Regions from separate parts of the Rhizobium sp. Root491 genome, predicted to be linked through region 1. Evidence: predicted binding sites of a transcription regulator. Region 1 holds the regulator's gene; each other region holds the start of a gene.

Region 1 (6,073 bases):
ATTATGAAATGGAAACGGACAAAGGCGAGGTGTTCAACGTCACCATCCCCGCCTTTTCACTGGATTCACCCGGCCTGTTGCGGGTGCTGAACTGACAAAAAAGCCGCGCCATTCACAAGCGCGGCTCTCCTCGTCAGACGTTTTCAAACTCGCTGACATCGTAGCGATAGGTCGTGGAGCAGAACTCGCACGTCACGGCAATCGCACCGTCTTCCTCACTCGCCTTGATCTCTTCGGCGGTGAAACCGGACAGCACACCCTTGATCTTGTCACGTGAACAGCTGCAACGGTCGAAAATGACCTGCGGATCGTAGATGCGCACGCCGCTCTCGTGGAAAAGCCTGTAAAGCAGACGCTCCACTGGCACCTGCGGATCGGTCAGCTCGTCGGTATCCACCGTATTCAGCAGCGACACTGCCTCTGTCCAGGCATCGTCCTCGGCCACTTCATAATCGCCCTCGTCGCCGTCACCGCCATGGAGATCGCGCATGCGCAAACGCTCGGGCGCCTGCGGCAGGAACTGGGCAATCACGCCGCCTGCACGCCAGCTATGGCGCGGCTTGCCTTCGCCGTCACGGTCGAAGAACTGGGCAACGCCGAGGCGCACGCGGGTGGGAAGCTGTTCCGACTGACGGAAATAAACCCCGGCGATTTCTTCCAGCGAAGAACCGTCCAGCGGCACGATGCCCTGATAAGGCTGCATGCCGACGCCCTGATCGATGGTGAAGGCCAGAATGCCGGTTCCGAGCAGTTGTTCGGGCGAGGTTTGCCCCGCAGCAACAGCTTCCGCCAGCCGCTCCTCATCGAAACGGGCATAAGCGCGCATGCTCTCGGGCGCGGTGAAATCCGCCACCAGAAGGTCAACCGGGCCGTCGCCCTTCGTCTGCACGGTCAGCTTGCCGGAAAATTTCAGGGATGTGCCGATCAGCGCCGTCAGAACCGTTGCTTCCGCCAGCAGGCGGGCGACAATCTCGGGATATTCGTGACGTTCGAGGATGGCATTCAACAGCGGCCCGACCTGTACGGCGCGACCGCGCACGTCCAGACCTTCGACCTGAAAGGGCACAACCTTGTCGTCGCCAGCTAAATCGAGATTGTCCAGTTCAACCGTTACATCTGCCATGTCATAACTCCTTGGCGCAGCCGTTGCGCCGCTACCGTCCAAAAGTCCGGCTTTTAAAATGTACTTTTTCAGCTTGTCGCACAGAGATCCGGGAAGCGAAACCGCCTCCGGGGAAAATCGTGCAAATCGTGAGGTGGCCCGCCAGCGAAAAGCCGACGAGCGTCTTCGAAGCCCCACAGATGGGAATGTGCATCGCCGAGTTCAAGCACCCGGCCGATAGCGGTCAGATGACGCCCATGCACCATGCGATAATGGACTTCTGCGCATGGAGCCGGTTTTCCGCCTCGTCGAAGACCACCGATTGCGGCCCGTCGATCACTGCATCCGTTACTTCCTCGCCGCGATGCGCCGGCAGGCAGTGCATGAACAGCGCTTCCTTGTTGGCCTTCGCCATCAGCGCTTCATTGACCTGATAAGGCTGGAAGATATTGTGGCCGCGCGCCTTGTGTTCCTGGTTCATGGACACCCAGGTATCGGTGACGACGCAATCAGCGCCCGCCACTGCCTTGTCGGCATCGTGGTACAGCGAGATTTCGCCGCCATTGTTGCGTGCCCAGTTCAGGAACTTGTCGTGCGGTTCCGAACCCATCGGTACTGCCATCGCCATGCGGTAACCGAAACGGGCGGAGCCTTCCACGAACGAATGCAGCACATTATTGCCGTCACCCGTCCAGGCAATGGTCTTGCCCTTGACCGGGCCGCGATGTTCCTCGAACGTCAATATATCCGCCATGATCTGGCAGGGATGCGTGTCGTCCGTCAGGCCATTGATAACAGGCACGGTGGCGTGTTCGGCAAGCTCGAGCAGACGCGAGTGATCCGTGGTGCGGATCATGATGGCATCGACATAGCGCGACAGCACCTTGGCCGTATCGCCAATCGTTTCCGCGCGGCCCAGCTGCATTTCCGTGCCCGACAGGAAAAGGGTCTCACCGCCGAGTTGGCGCATGCCGACATCGAAGGAGACGCGGGTGCGTGTGGACGGTTTTTCGAAAATCATTGCCAGCATCTTGCCAGCAAGCGGCTTTTCCGCCGTGCCGGTTTTGGTGGCAATCTTGCGCGTGCGCGCATCATCAAGAATTGTCCGCAGATCCTCCGACCCGACGGCCGAGAGGTCCAGAAAATGTTTTGGTGAACCCATTCTAATCTGTCCCATGCTTGCGAGCCCCTGAAGAGAGGCCCGCTCTTGATTTTTTCAGGCGCTTTTTGCCTGTTTCGCAACCGTCAGGGAGGCGGCAGCCGCGTCGATACGTGCAAGACCCTCACGGGCCTCTTCCGCCGTGGTGACGAGCGGCGGCAGAAGACGGATGACATTGTCGCCCGCAGGCACGCCAAGCAGATGCTCTGCGCGCATGGCCTGCAGCAATTCGCCCGAAGGAATCTTCGCCTTGATGCCCAGAAGCAGGCCTTCGCCGCGAATTTCCTCGATCACGTCAGGATAACGGTCCTTGAGCGAGGCGAGACCCTGCCGGAAGACCAGCGCGACGTCACGGACCTTCTCGAGAAAACCTTCGGAGAGAACGACGTCAAGCACGGCATTGCCGACTGCCATGGCCAGCGGGTTGCCGCCATAGGTGGTGCCATGTACGCCCGCCGTCATGCCGGAAGCGGCATCTGCCGTGGCAAGGCATGCGCCGAGCGGGAAACCGCCACCGATACCCTTGGCGACCGCCATGATATCGGGCGCAACACCGGTATGTTCATAAGCAAACAGCTTGCCTGTGCGGCCGACACCCGTCTGGACCTCATCGAAAATCAGCAGCAGGCCGTGCTCGTCGCACAATCCGCGCAGGATTTGCAGGAATTCCTTGCTGGGCGAGCGAATGCCGCCCTCGCCCTGGATGGGCTCGATCAGAAGTGCAGCAGTCTCAGCCGTGATGACGGCCTTGAGGGCATCGACATCACCGAACGGAACCTGATCGAAACCTTCGACCTTGGGACCGAAACCTTCGAGGTATTTCTGCTGGCCACCCGCGGCGATCGTCGCCAGTGTACGGCCATGGAAAGCGCCTTCGAAGGACACGATGCGGAACTTCTCCGGATGGCCCTTGGTATAGTGATAACGGCGGGCGGTCTTGATGGCGCATTCCAGGGCTTCCGCGCCTGAATTTGTGAAGAATACCTTGTCCGCGAAAGTCGCTTCCGTCAGGCGCCTGGCGAGTTTTTCCTGTCCCGGTACTTCATAAAGGTTCGAGACGTGCCAGACCTTCTCGGCCTGCGTCTTGATCGCATCAACGAGGTGAGGATGGGCGTGGCCCAGCGAGTTGACAGCAACACCGGCCGCAAAATCCAGATATCGCTCGCCGCTTTCCGTGAACAGCCATACACCCTCACCGCGCTCGAAGCGCAGGGGGGCTCTTGAAAACGTATCAAACAATGGCGCGCCGGCTTCGGCCATGGCTGTATCACTCCTTGCGCAGATGCGCTGTCAAACTGTTGTCAATAGGCTTGCGGGGTTATCCCTCGCCTGAAAATCAAAATGCCGCCTTGCGGCGGCAGGGGCACTATTGTCACTTCGTTTGCCGATGTCAACAAAAGTCAGCGTTTCCCGGGCTTCTCAAGCACTAGTATGCGGCGGCGGGCCAGCCCCAAGGTGTTGCCTTTCAGACTCAATACGCCAGCAAGTTGGGGAAAACCGGAAAATCGATTCCAGATGATTCCCGCGACTCTTGCCACGGAGTCGGGCTGGCACTAGGTTAATCGCTAATTACTAGACTGCATTGCGGCGGAACTAGTCACCGAAAATCAGGCGGAAACCACGCTTGCGGCATGCGCGCGAGACGGAGAGGGATTCTGCCGAAAATACACGCGACAAGCGGAGAAGCGGCATGAACTGGACAGACGAACGAGTCGAAAAGCTCAAGAAATTGTGGTCCGAGGGCCTTAGCGCCAGCCAGATTGCAGCGCAGCTGGGCGGCGTCAGCCGTAATGCCGTGATCGGCAAGGTCCATCGTCTCAATCTGCCGGGACGCGTCAAGGCTGGCGGTCCAGTGACTTCGGCACGCTCCGCGCCGAAGCGCACCGCTGCCCCTGCCCCGCGTGCGACGACTTTCGCAGGTCGCGTCAACGCGGCACCGGCGCGCATCCTCACCCGTTCGAACGCGGCAACGGCGCTGCACGAGGAGATCGATATCGAGACCGCGCAGGTTCTCGATTACGTTCCTTCCAAGAACGTTGTCACGCCCATTTCCCGTCGCCTGACGCTGACGGAACTGACCGAGCGCACCTGCAAATGGCCGGTTGGCGATCCGCTGAAGGACGACTTCCATTTCTGCGGTTGTGAAGCGCTGGAATCTTCGCCCTATTGCAAGTTCCATGCGAAACTCGCCTACCAGCCGGTGAGCGAGCGCCGCAAGGCTTGAGTGTTGCGGCACGCATTCAGCACTCAAAAATTACGGGCCTTCGGGCCCGTTTTTTTATGACAAAAATAAAGCCGCTTTCTGGGCGGCTTGATGGCAGGCCACACCCTTTCCCCTTACTATTGGGCGTGACCCTTCAATCCGGATTTCAACGCGCAGCCGATCTCCTCCGGTCAAAACGGACAATGGCATCGAGTTTGGCGGATATTCATATTGAAAAAGCCCGAAACCGTTTCAGATTTCGGGCTTCCTGATTTTTTGGTGCACTACTTCGCCAGCGAAACCATCTGGTTCCGCTTCGCTCAGGCTTCCATCGAATATCCCGCACCACGCACCGTGCGGATGACATCCTGCATGTGCGAGAAATTCAGGGCCTTGCGCAGACGTCCGACATGCACATCGACAGTGCGCTCGTCGACATAGATATCGTGACCCCAGACGCCATCCAGCAATTGCGAGCGGGAAAACACCCGACCCGGCGACGTCATCAGGAATTCCAGCAAGCGGAATTCCGTGGGGCCGAGGCGCACTTCGCGGCTTTTGCGGTGAACGCGATGGGTCTCGCGATCCAGTTCGATATCGCCGCATTTGAGCACCGACGACAGAACCTCCGGACGGGCCCGGCGCAACATGGCCTTGACCCGGGCCATGAGTTCCGGCGTCGAGAACGGCTTGACGACATAATCGTCAGCGCCGGTAGCGAGACCGCGAACCCGTTCGCTCTCTTCGCCACGCGCCGTCAGCATGATGATGGGCAGGCGTTCTGTTTCCGGCCGCATTCTCAAGCGCCGGCACAGTTCGATACCGGAGACACCGGGCAACATCCAGTCCAGGATAAGAAGATCCGGAATGCGCTCCTGCAGCCTGATTTCCGCCTCATCGCCACGGGGTATCGTGTCGACGTCGTATCCCTCAGCCTCGAGATTGTAACGAAGCAGGACGCTCAACGCTTCCTCGTCTTCCACAACTGCAATCTTGGGCACCATATGCTGAACTCCGCAAGCTTCTGCTTGTCTGTTACTCGGTCACCGAACCAAGCGTGTTGGAACTGTCGTCCTTCGGACGCTCGCCCTCCGGCTGGCTGCCGGTGGTCATGTAATAGATCGTCTCTGCGATATTCGTCGCATGATCGCCGATACGCTCGATGTTCTTGGCGCAGAACAGAAGATGCGTGCAGGTGGTGATGTTGCGCGGGTCTTCCATCATGTAGGTCAGAAGCTCCCGGAAGAGCGACGTGTACATGGCATCGATTTCCTCGTCGCGTTCACGGATCGCATTGGCCTTTTCGGCGGAACGCGTGGAATAGACGTCGAGGACTTCCTTGAGCTGCACCAGCGCCAGGTCGGACAGATGCTCGATGCCGCGGGCGAGCTTGCGCGGAACACCGGTGCCGGCGACAGCAATAACGCGCTTGGCCGTGTTCTTGCCAAGATCGCCGACGCGTTCGAGATCGGCGGCGATACGCAGGGTGCCGATGATCTCGCGAAGGTCTGCCGCCATCGGCTGACGCTTGGCGATGGTTACAATCGCCTTGTCGCCGATTTCGCGCTCAGCATGGTCGAGAATGGTATCGTCCGAAATGACCTTCTGC
Region 2 (6,073 bases), on a different contig from region 1:
CAGAATGACGACGAAGATCGATTTGACCACCGACGACGTGACGTGTTTGCCGAGCGATTCCGCCGAACCGCCGACCTTCATACCCTCAACCGCCGCAACGATGCCGATGATCAGCGCCATGAACGGCGCCTTGATCATGCCGGCGGCGATGGTCGATTCCTCGACCGCGCCATGCAGACGCGACAGAAACACTTCGAAGGTGATGCCGGAATAGAGAAGCGTGACGATGGCGGCGCCGAAAAGTGCGGCGAAATTGGCAAGGATGGTCAGAAGCGGCAGTGCGATTGTCAGCGCCACGAGACGCGGAAACACCAGCACGCCAACGGGGTTGAGACCGATCACCTTCAGCGCGTCGATTTCCTCGCGCATCTTCATCGAGCCGATTTCCGCCGTGATCGCACTGCCGGAGCGACCGGCGATCATGATCGCGGTCAGAAGCACGCCGATTTCACGCAATTGCAGAATGCCGACGAGATCGACGACGAACACTTCCGCGCCGAAATAACGCAGCTGGAAAGCGCCCTGCTGGGCGATGATGGCGCCGATCAAAAACGACATCAGCATGATGATCGGCACGGCGCGCACGCCCATATGGTCGATCTGGTTGACGATGGCCGCCGGCGAGACGCCACGGCCGCGCCCGAGCTTCATCTGCGCGCCGCGCACGGCGGAACCGAGAATATACATGCCCGCGAGGAAATCCGCACCATTCTGGACGACAGCCTGGCCGATCGGCGAGAAGAAGCGTTCGGCAAGTCCCACCTTGGCGGCAGGCTCACCCTCCATCGCCGCTTTATCCGGCAATTGGCCGATCAGATCCTCGATTCGCTCGTTTCCGGTAAGCGTGACGGTAACGCCCTTCGCTTCCATATCTTCGCGCAATCGCCGGATGACCCAGGCGCCGGTCGTGTCGATTGCCTCCACCGAGGAAAGATCGATCTCCACCGGACCGGCAGGGCCGCTTTTCTCGATGTTTTCGAGGCGTGCAAAAATGCCGGAAAGATTGCTGTTACGCCAGGAACCGCTCAAGGCATACCGCTGGCCGCCGCCGGAGACGGCGTCGTCTTCGGTGATTGCGGCCGGGTTCGCCTGTTGCCGTATATCCTGTTCTTGCATAATGCTCCGAGCGAGTGCAGCCGTCACGAGATTCTTAAAGGTTTCATAACGGTTTGGCCTTCGGCAAGCCACAGTGACAGCCGACAATTCGCGATAAATTTGGCGTCATGTGTCTTTTAACGCCTGTCAGGAAGTGAAAAAACATGCCCCGTTACCTTCAAGCCACAACAGAACGTTTCGCCGTTGCTGGCAGCTTCACTATTTCACGCGGCACTCGCACACATGCGGATGTCGTAACGTGCACCATCCGCGATGGTTCCTTTACCGGCAGAGGTGAATGTGTGCCCTACCCGCGTTATGGCGAAAGCATCGAAGGCGTTATCGCCGATATCGAAGCAATGGCTGAGCAGATTGCCGGCGGCCTGACACGGCAGGAATTGCAGCAGGTGATGAAACCCGGCGCCGCCCGCAATGCAGTGGATTGCGCACTATGGGACCTCGAAGCCAAGATGAGTGGCAAAAGTGCTGCCGAACATAGTCTCGGACACGCGGCAAAACCGCTCGTTACCGCCTATACCATCTCGCTTGCCGACCCCGAGACCATGGCGGCTAAAACGGCGGAAAACGCTGGCCGCCCGCTGCTGAAGATCAAGACAGGAACGGCGGATGACGAGGCGCGCCTGCGGGCCGTGCGCACCGCAGCACCTGACGCGCGCATCATCATCGACGCCAATGAGGGCTGGAACGACGATAATATCGAATATTATCTGAAACTCGCAGCGGAACTGAACATCGCACTCATCGAACAGCCGCTTCCCGCCGGCAAGGACGCCATCCTGGCCCGCATCGACCACCCGGTCCCCATCTGCGCCGATGAAAGCGTGCATTCCACCAAGGACCTCGCCGACCTGCGCGACCGTTACGATGCGATCAACATCAAGCTGGACAAGACCGGCGGTCTCACGGAAGCACTTGTCATGAAGGCAGAGGCGGAGCGGCTAGGCTTCATCATCATGGTCGGCTGCATGCTCGGCACCTCGATCGGCATGGCCCCCGCCGTTCTGGCCGCCCAGGGAGCCGCCTTCTCCGATCTCGACGGCCCGCTGATTCTCAGGCAGGACCGGCAGCCGGGCCTCGTTTACGAGGGTTCGCTGGTTTATCCGCCGCAGCCGGAGTTGTGGGGATAAGAGCCGTCGTTCGGGTTTCGTGTGAAAGCACTCCGCCGCACATCGCAATAGTCTTTGCAGTATCACGTAAACTGTGTGACCAGCCTTGCCTCACACTCGACGTCATCCCCGGGCTTGTCCCGAGGATCTATCCACGTCGCGCGAAATCAATCGGTTGCAGATCCTTGGGACAAGCTCAAGGATGACGACAGAGAGCTGAACCATCCCGCGCTTAGGGATCGCCCTGCCTGTTGAACAAACCCCAATCAGGCCGCGTGCTTGCCAATCAGACCTGGAATATCCACCGGCTCCATCTCGTCCGATGTCTGCGAAGGGACATCGCTCGTCTGCATCCAGGTGATCAGCTCGAAAGTGCCATCGGCATTTTCGGCAATCGCAGTGCAGCTTTCCACCCAGTCGCCGGTGTTGATGTAGCGGATGCCGTCCATGTCTTCCATCACGGCGTGGTGGATATGGCCACAGATCACACCATCCACATTGTTGCGGCGCGCCTCGTCGGCCACTACGCGCTGGAACTCGCCGATGAAGTTGACGGCGTGTTTGACCTGCAATTTCGCCCAGGCCGAGAACGACCAGTAAGGCAGGCCGATGCGGCGGCGCACCGCAGCAAGGACGATGTTGATCGCAATCGCCGCGTCGTAGGCCCAGTCACCGAGATAGGCGAGAAGGCGGGCATTGCGCACCACCACGTCGAACTCGTCGCCATGGATGATGAGATATTTCTTGCCGTCTGCCGCCTCGTGGATCATGCGCTCGGCCACTTCGATACCGCCGAAATGCATGCCCGGAAACTCGCGCAGAAATTCATCGTGGTTGCCGGGAATATAAACGATACGCGTTCCCTTGCGGGCCTTGCGCAACAACTTCTGCACCACGTCGTTGCAGCCCTGCGGCCAGTACCAGCTGCGGCGCAGGCGCCAGCCGTCGATGATGTCACCGACCAGGATGATCGTATCGGCCTCGTGATGTTTCAGGAAGTCGAGCAAAAAATCCGTCTTGGCCGCCTTGGAACCGAGATGGACATCCGAAATGAAAAGCGTTCTGAACTGTCTGGTTTCAATTTGACCGGCCACGGATTTAATCCCCTTGTTCGGTTGCGTCCCTGCGGCTTTCTTCCCTCTCAGAACCAGACTCGTGTTGCAGCAACATGACAATGGCCGGTTTTTGTATGGAATATGACTGATGGCATCACGAAAACGCGAATAAGCCATGCCCGCATTTGCATAAGGGGGCGGCAAATAACGGCTGTACCACGGGAAAGTTTGTTGTATTCAGAGGGCCGGAATTGAACCAGACATGACGGTGGAAGACATGACCTCTCACGATAAGAACAACACGCCCGCCAACACGGCAAAGGCCGACATCGAGGAACAGGCGCTCTTTTTCCACCGCTACCCGCGCCCCGGCAAGCTGGAAATCCAGGCCACCAAGCCCCTTGGCAACCAGCGCGATCTGGCGCTTGCCTACTCGCCGGGTGTCGCCGCCCCCTGCCTCGCCATCCATGAAAATCCGGAAATGGCGGCGGAATATACCGCCCGCGCCAATCTCGTTGCAGTGATTTCCAACGGTACGGCAGTGCTTGGCCTTGGCAATATCGGCCCGCTTGCGTCCAAGCCGGTCATGGAGGGCAAGGCCGTCCTCTTCAAGAAATTCGCCGGCATCGACGTTTTCGATATCGAGATCGATGCGCCCGGCATAAACGACATGGTCTCCACCATCGCAGCGCTGGAACCCACCTTCGGCGGCATCAACCTTGAAGACATCAAGGCGCCCGAATGTTTCGAGGTGGAGCGCCAGCTGCGCGAGAAGATGAACATCCCGGTCTTCCACGACGATCAGCACGGCACGGCGATCATCGTCGCCGCCGCCGTCACCAACGCGCTGGAACTGGCCGGAAAATCGCTTTCGAGCGTCAAGATCGTTGCGTCAGGCGCCGGTGCGGCAGCCCTTGCCTGCCTCAATCTGCTTGTCGCCATGGGCGCAAAGAAAGAAAACATTTGGGTCCACGATATCGAGGGCCTCGTTTATGACGGACGCAACTCGCTGATGGACGAGTGGAAGGAAGTTTACGCGCAAAAGACCGACAAGCGGGTTCTGGCCGACTCGATCGACGGCGCGGATGTCTTCCTCGGTCTTTCGGCGGCAGGCGTGCTGAAGCCGGAACTTCTGGAGCGCATGGCGGAAAATCCGCTGATCCTGGCGCTTGCCAACCCCAATCCGGAAATCATGCCGGAAGTGGCCCGCGCTGCCCGCCCGGATGCGATGATCTGCACCGGCCGTTCGGATTTCCCGAACCAGGTCAACAACGTGCTCTGCTTCCCCTATATCTTCCGCGGCGCGCTGGATTGCGGCGCAACCACGATCAACGAGGAAATGAAGATGGCCGCCGTGCAGGCCATCGCCGAGCTTGCCCGCGAGGAAGTCTCGGAAGTCGCCGCCAAGGCCTATAGCGGCGAAACGCCGATCTTCGGCCCGAACTACCTCATTCCCTCGCCTTTCGATCCGCGCCTCATCCTGCGCATCGCGCCGGCCGTTGCCCGTGCTGCCGCCGCAAGCGGCGTCGCCGCCCGGCCGATCAGCGATTTCGAAGCCTATCTCGACCAGCTGAACCGCTTCGTCTGGCGTTCCGGCTTCATCATGAAACCGGTCTTCAACGCCGCCAAGGTTGCCGAAAAGAAGCGCATCATCTTTGCTGAAGGCGAAGACGAGCGCGTGCTGCGCGCCGCACAGGTGCTTCTGGAAGAAGGCACCGGCATCCCGATCCTCATCGGTCGCCCGCAGATCATCGAAACGCGCCTGAAGCGCTTCGGCCTGCGCATCCGTCCGAATACCGATTTCGCGGTGGTCAATCCCGAAGACGATCCGCGTTACCGCGACTACGTCGATGATTATTTCGCCCTCGTCGGCCGCGCCGGCATCAACCCGGAGGCGGCCCGCACCATCGTGCGCACCAACTCCACGGTCATCGGCGCGCTGTCGGTGAAGCGTGGTGAGGCGGATGCGCTGATCTGCGGTCTGGAAGGCCGTTACGACCGGCACCTGCGCGACGTAAACCAGATCATCGGCAAGCAGGAAAGCGTTCGCTCTTTCGCAGGCCTCAGCCTGCTCATCACCCAGCAGGGCGCGCTGTTCCTCACCGACACCTTCGTCAACAACGATCCGACCTCCGAAGAAGTGGCTGAAATGGCCATTCTCGCGGCAAAGGAAATCCGCCGCTTCGGCATCACGCCGAAGATCGCGCTCGCCAGCCACTCCAATTTCGGGTCGCGCGATTCGGAAAGCGCCCGCAAGATGCGCCGCGCCCTGAAGATCGTGCAGGCAGCGGCACCCGAACTGGAAGTGGACGGCGAAATGCAGGGCGGCTCGGCACTTTCGGAAGCGCTGCGCAAGCGCGCCATGCCCAACAGCGTGCTGACCGGCGAAGCAAACCTGCTGGTCTTCCCGAACCTCGATGCCGCAAACATCACGCTCGGCGTCACCCGCACGCTGACGGAGGGCCTGCATGTCGGCCCCATCCTGCTTGGCACGGCGCTTCCCGCCCATATACTGTCGCCCAGCGTCACCTCGCGCGGCGTTGTCAACATGGCGGCCTTTGCCGTCGTGCAGGCATCGCACCCTTCGGTCTGATGAAGGCGCATTAACGCAGTTTTGAACATGCTGTTGCCGCATTGCGGCAACAGCTTATGTTATCTTCCTGAAACACGGATTTCCCGAAGCATAACACCCTCGCCACCGGCCGGGGACATCGAACGGATCGCACCATTGACCCGGCGCCGCAGCATTATCGGCCTCCTGCTTCCCCTTGTTTTCATCGCCCCGGCCGCTGCTTT
Region 3 (6,073 bases), on a different contig from region 1:
CCCGGTCACGCGCTGATTGGGGTTGGAGTGGACGGATGCTTGCGCGACCGGGCCTTTCCAGAAAGCCGTATTTCGCAAGAGGCAGTGCACGGCCTTTTGCGAAATGGTCCTGTCACCATGAACGTGCCACCGTTCCCACCACCAGGACCGTCCTTCGGTTTACGCCACGTCTGGCGTCTACCCGGCAGGACTGCATTCAAGATAACAGGGTAAGGCGGGGCGGGGAAAAGCGGGGATGGATTTTCGCGCGCCGGTTCTTTCTCGTCAGTCTTCTTTCCGGGTCACATGGCGGTGAAGGGCAGCGAGGTCCTGCCTGAGTGCTGCCAGTTCGGCCAGTACCTTCACGTCGATCTTTTCGTGCAGAGACAGCACCTCAAGCTCGGCTTTCAGGTTCACCTCATAATCCTTGGCGGCCTCGAAACGGTCGCGGGCGGCCTGCCGGTTCTGCGACATCATGATGATCGGCGCCTGAATGGCCGCGAGCATGGAGAGCAGAAGATTGAGGAAGATGAAGGGGTAGGGGTCGAAGGCCCGCGTCGTCAGCACGATGGTGTTGATGATTGCCCAGAACACCAGGAAAAAGCAGAAGCTGAGGATAAATCCCCAGGAGCCGCCAACCCTTGCAATGCTGTCGGCCAGCCTGTCGCCCAGGTTTGCCCCAGCGGAAAATTCCGCATTGGTGTCGGTCGAGACCAGCTTTTTCTGGTGCGACAGTTCCAGAATACGACGCTCGACCTCGCCGATTTCCCGGGAGGAGCGCTTGAAGTGCGAAACGATATAGTCGGAGATGTCTGACACGGTGCTTCTCGTGGTGCTGATGGTTCGGTACGGCCCTGTCGAGATAAACCCGCATGGCAAAGGAATTCAAACGATTTCCGCTGCCATGCCGTTCAGCCATCCAGACCCATCAGACAGAGGGCTTAGCGTCGTTTACCCAGTTGAAGCCGGGGAAGAAGCGCTCTCGGCCATATTGCTCGCCGAACATCATGTCGAATTGCAGCAGGCGATAATTGCGCACCACGTCCGGAATGGAATTGGGTGAAATCGACCAGTCGGGCAGGGCCTTGCCATCCGTTGCCACCAGCATATGCCGGTCGACAACGGAAAACGCATCCTGCACTTCACCCAAAGTCCCCGTATAGAAGGGGTCTGAGAAACCGGCTGTTTTCAGTACGTGATAGGGCAGCAGCGCCGGGCTGATGGTGCCGATATTCTTGCGCACGCCCGTCTTCGAGGACCAGACGACAAGCGGCGTCTCGTGTTCCTTTTTCATGACTTCCAGCGGCGCGCGGCGGCTGGCCACCATGCCCGGCATGTAGCCGCTTTCCACGAATGTCTGGCCAAGCGGCGGCAGGTGATCGCCGAAGAGCACTATGATTGTTTCGCGCTCGCGCTTTTTTGCCCAGCGCATCAGCTTCAGAAGGGCGTCGTCGGCCTCCGCCACGCCCTGCGCATAGGTACCAAGCGCCTGCGATGCGGAAGCGGAAAGATCGCCCTCTACGCCGATGGCGTCGCTGGCATAACGGGCCGCCTCGTAAGGTCCATGTCCCTGCAGGGTGACGGCGAAGAGGAAGAGCGGGTTGCGCGCATCGTCCGCGGCCACCATGATCTGGTCCATCAGCGCGTCGTCGGAGGCGAAGTTGCCGCGCTTTTCCATGGGCGGCAATGTCTCTTCCGAGCGGAACTCCTCGAAGCCGAAATTCCTGTAGACTTCCTTGCGGTTCCAGAACCATTCCTGAAACGGATGCATGGCGATGGCCGAATATCCTTCGCCACGGAAGAAGCTGGCAAGCGAGGGCACCGGGCGGCGGATATATTGCTGGTAAGGAATGCTGCCATAGGGCAGGAAGGCGTTGGAAAAGCCGGTCAGCGCCTCGAATTCCACATTCGCCGTCATGCCGCCGAATTCCGGCGAGAACACGTTGCCGGATTGCTTGGCGCGGATGTTGGGCATCGGATCGGCAGAGAGCTTCACGTTTTCAAGCCGTGTCGGATCCCACAGCGATTCGCTCATCAACATGATGACATCAGGGTAATCGCCCGTGTTGGCGGCAAAGGCGGCGGGTTCCGAGGTCAGGTCCGCAATGCTGTTTTCGCCGTAACCCTGCGGCGCCGAGACGTTGGCCATGGGAATATTGAAGGCAAAGGCCATCAGGAAACCGTTATGGCGGTAATTCTCCTGTTGATCCCACATCATGGGGATGATGTTGAGACGATCGCGCACCCACGAATAATGCGAATAGTCCATGAGCGAGGCGAGGCCGGCCAGAAGCGGCAGCGCCAGCACAAGACCTGCGGCGCGTTCGCGCCAGCTCAAGCCCGGCGAATAACGCCGCGCCAGCAGCCACAGGGTGGAAAGGGCCGCAACCGTGGCGCAAAGGCCAAGGCCGACCAGCACGGCCGTCAGCGGCTGGGCTTTCAGCATGGTGGGCAGAAGCTCGAGGATCTGCCGGCCGAACAGCAGGTCGGAGGGATAAAGCGGATCGGAGAGATAGGTCTGTTTCTGCGCGGAAATAAGCCCTGTCAGCGCGCAAAGCGGCGCAACGGCGATGAGCGACAGGTAACGGCGGCCGAGGATGGAATCCAGCGCTACGAGCAGCAGCAGCACGGCGGCGATGTTGGTCATGCCGGGGCGGGCGGATGAGGTGAGGAAGGTGCCGACATCAACTAGCGAACCGCGGGCGATCCATTCCAGCGCGACGACAAGCACGACCGACGAAAATGTCAGATTGGCAAGCGTGTAGGCCTTACCCGAAAGCTTGGAAAGGCTCCGCGTCCATGCAGGCGAAAAGACAAAATCAGCCTTTTCGGAAGCCGTTGTTTTTGGCGCCGAATTTCTCAAACTCATACTCCGGTATTACGAGGCAACACCGCGCAATTCGGGGAGATGAATCGGGGCGTCGCAAAACTGTCATGTAACTGTCACATAAGCGCGATGAACGCGACATGAACTTTGCGGAGTGTGGCCGGTGCGGTGATAACCTTAGCGTGAATGCCTGTTGCGGCTTCATCCTATCAAGGTGGTGCGGCATGCAATTGCCGCGTTGCGGAGCGGGCACGGGCGCGGTATTGAAAAGCCATGAGCGACAGACACGACATCAAAAACCATCTTCGAATTGCCGTCGGGCAGTTCAATCCGACTGTTGGCGACGTGGCGGGCAATCTCGCCAGGGCGCGCGAAGCACGGGCCGATGCGGCGACGCAGGGTGCCGATCTCCTGCTTCTGACCGAGCTGTTCATATCCGGCTATCCGCCGGAAGACCTGGTATTGAAGCCGGCTTTTCTGAAAGCGTGCCTGAAGGCCGTGGAAGAACTGGCGGCGGAAACCGCCGATGGCGGGCCGGGCGTCGTCATCGGTTTTCCGCGTCAGGGCGAAACGGGCCGGCACAATTCGGTTGCGCTTCTGGATGGCGGCAAGATCATCGCGCTGCGTGACAAGATCGACCTGCCGAATTACGGCGAGTTCGATGAAAAACGCGTTTTCGCCGAAGGTTCGATCTCCGGTCCCTATAATTTCCGCGGTGTCAGGATCGGCATTCCGATCTGCGAGGAAATCTGGAACGATATGGGTGTGTGCGAAACGCTTGCCGAAAGCGGGGCGGAAATCCTGCTGGTGCCGAATGGTTCGCCCTATTATCGCGGCAAGCTGGATGTGCGCCATCAGGTGGCGCTGAAGCAGGTAATCGAAAGCGGCTTGCCGCTGGTCTTCGCCAATCAGCTTGGCGGGCAGGACGAGCTGGTTTTCGACGGCGCGAGCTTCGGTTTCAACGCCGACAAGACCCTTGCCTTCCAGATGAGCCAGTTCGAAGCGACCCTTGCCGTTACCGATTGGAAACGCACCGCAGAAGGCTGGCGCTGCGAGAGCGGTCCTTTCTCGAAAATCCCTGAAGGCGAGGAGGCGGATTACCGCGCCTGCATGCTGGGCTTTCGCGATTACGTCAACAAGAACGGCTTCAAGAGCGTGGTTCTCGGCCTTTCCGGCGGTATCGATTCGGCGATCTGCGCTGCGCTTGCTGTTGATGCGCTGGGCGAAGAGCGGGTGCGCTGCATCATGCTGCCGTATCGTTACACCTCCGAGGATTCGCTGAAGGACGCAGCCGATTGCGCCAGAGCGCTTGGCTGCCGTTACGATATCGTGCCCATTGCCGAACCTGTGGAGGGGTTCCTGTCGGCGCTTTCGGAAATGTTCGAAGGCACGGAAGAAGGCATTACCGAAGAAAACCTGCAGAGCCGTACACGCGGCACCATTCTCATGGCCGTTTCCAACAAGTTCGGCTCAATGGTGGTGACAACAGGCAACAAGTCGGAAATGTCGGTGGGGTATGCGACGCTTTATGGCGACATGAATGGCGGTTTCAATCCCATCAAGGACCTCTACAAGATGCAGGTCTACGCCATCTCCAGCTGGCGCAATTCCCATGTGCCGCCGGGCGCGCTCGGGCCATCCGGCGAAGTGATCCCCGCCAATATCATCTCCAAGGCGCCATCCGCCGAATTGCGACCCAACCAGACAGACCAGGATTCGCTGCCGCCCTATCCGGTGCTGGACGATATTCTGGAGTGCCTGGTGGAAAAGGAAATGTCGGTCGAGGAAATCCTCGCGCGTGGCCATGATATCGCGACGGTGCACCGGATCGAGCATCTGCTCTATCTCGCCGAATACAAACGCCGCCAATCCGCGCCCGGGGTGAAGATCACCAAGAAGAACTTCGGCCGCGATCGCCGTTATCCGATTACCAACCGGTTCAGGGACAGGTAGTCGAAGGAGGGCATGGAGGGAGCTTGCTGGACCCCGAATCTAGTTCGGGGTGACGGAGTGCGGATGCTGCGGCTTCGCCATATATCGATGGCGAAGAAGCATCCTTTTCCTCCAACGGCGCGGACACGCCGCGCCGTCTCCCTATCTCGTTAAATAACCTGCCCCACATCGATGCGGTTACCATCCGGGTCTTCGAAAACGAAGGCCCGCAGGCCATAATCCTTGTCCTGCAGACTTTTGATGATGCGAAGCCCGTGGCTTTTGCAAAGCGCATGCAGCGCGTCGGCGTCGCTGACCAGCATATGCGCCACATTGAAGGGGGCCGGTTTGTGCGTTGACTGCAATGTCAGGTGCAACTCGGCGTTACCTTGTTTCAGGATCATGAAACCGACAGGGTTGCCGTTTTCGAAGGTCTTTTCGAAGCCCAGCACACGGACATAAAAGTCATGGGCCTTCTCGATATTCTTGACAGGAAGCATTGCGGCGATCCGACCGAAGCGGATGCCGTGATCGGCGATGGTGTTCATCGCGGAACCTCGGATCTGGGAGAAACGGGCAGGGGTGCGGGCGGTGCCGGAACGCTGCTGTTTTTTCCTATTTGAATTTGCAGGGCGGTGCCTGCGGCAATAGGATCATAATCACGGCGGTGGCGGATGCAAACGGAATGTTTGTGCCATTCAACGCTCCACGCCAGACGATCGACAGGCCTGGGAGGCAGCATGCGCAGTTCCATCGAAATCTTCAACATCCGCACTCGGCAGATGCGGGTGGTCTGGCAGACGCCGGAGCTGTTCGAGGCTCCGAACTGGTCGCCGGACGGGAAATACCTGCTTCTGAACTGCGACGGTCTGCTTTATCGCCTGTCACTTGCCGGCGACCCTTCGCCGGAAAAGGTCGATACCGGCTTTGCGACAATCTGCAACAATGACCACGGCATTTCGCCTGACGGTTCGCTTTATGCCATTTCCGACAAGGTGGAGTTCGGCAAGAGTGCCATCTATCTGCTGCCTTCGACGGGCGGAACGCCGCGGCTGATGACGAGGAACCTTCCCTCCTACTGGCACGGCTGGTCGCCGGACGGGAAAGGTTTCGCCTATTGCGGCATTCGCGATCAGGTTTTCGATATTTATTCCATGGACATAGACAGCGGCGTTGAGACACGCCTTACCCATGGTGAGGGCCGCAATGACGGGCCGGATTATTCGCCGGATGGAGAATGGATCTATTTCAACTCCAGCCGCACCGGCCAGATGCAGATCTGGCGCGTGCGGGTGGATGGCTCGGCCGTCGAGCGTATCACCGACAGCGCCTACG

What was found. Region 1 encodes PhoB, which activates phosphate uptake and scavenging genes when phosphate is short. Its sites were predicted from a motif close to TGTCATNNANCTGTCAT; they were not measured.
Region 2: ASD46_RS19350 (UDP-2,3-diacylglucosamine diphosphatase) is a predicted target of PhoB. The motif match lies at 3,380-3,396, and genes of this name have one in related genera.
Region 3: ASD46_RS19385 (LTA synthase family protein) is a predicted target of PhoB. The motif match lies at 2,910-2,926, and genes of this name have one in related genera.

Annotation. Positions count from the first base shown of each region.
Region 1 is NZ_LMFF01000001.1:1,002,007-1,008,079, forward strand. Features, by position in the region: gene apaG (Co2+/Mg2+ efflux protein ApaG) at 1-95, shown strand, start outside; gene ASD46_RS04980 (Hsp33 family molecular chaperone) at 134-1,123, opposite strand; gene argF (ornithine carbamoyltransferase) at 1,347-2,264, opposite strand; gene ASD46_RS04990 (aspartate aminotransferase family protein) at 2,319-3,521, opposite strand; gene ASD46_RS04995 (GcrA family cell cycle regulator) at 3,952-4,485, shown strand; gene phoB (phosphate regulon transcriptional regulator PhoB) at 4,785-5,468, opposite strand; gene phoU (phosphate signaling complex protein PhoU) at 5,500-6,073, opposite strand, start outside.
Region 2 is NZ_LMFF01000016.1:173,708-179,780, forward strand. Features, by position in the region: gene ASD46_RS19340 (ABC transporter permease) at 1-1,116, opposite strand, end outside; gene dgcA (N-acetyl-D-Glu racemase DgcA) at 1,260-2,243, shown strand; gene ASD46_RS19350 (UDP-2,3-diacylglucosamine diphosphatase) at 2,489-3,325, opposite strand; gene ASD46_RS19355 (NADP-dependent malic enzyme) at 3,555-5,870, shown strand; gene ASD46_RS19360 (DUF2865 domain-containing protein) at 6,006-6,073, shown strand, end outside.
Region 3 is NZ_LMFF01000016.1:182,248-188,320, reverse strand. Features, by position in the region: gene ASD46_RS19390 (DUF1003 domain-containing protein) at 265-798, opposite strand; gene ASD46_RS19385 (LTA synthase family protein) at 908-2,848, opposite strand; gene ASD46_RS19380 (NAD+ synthase) at 3,080-4,759, shown strand; gene ASD46_RS19375 (VOC family protein) at 4,909-5,286, opposite strand; gene ASD46_RS19370 (TolB family protein) at 5,479-6,073, shown strand, end outside.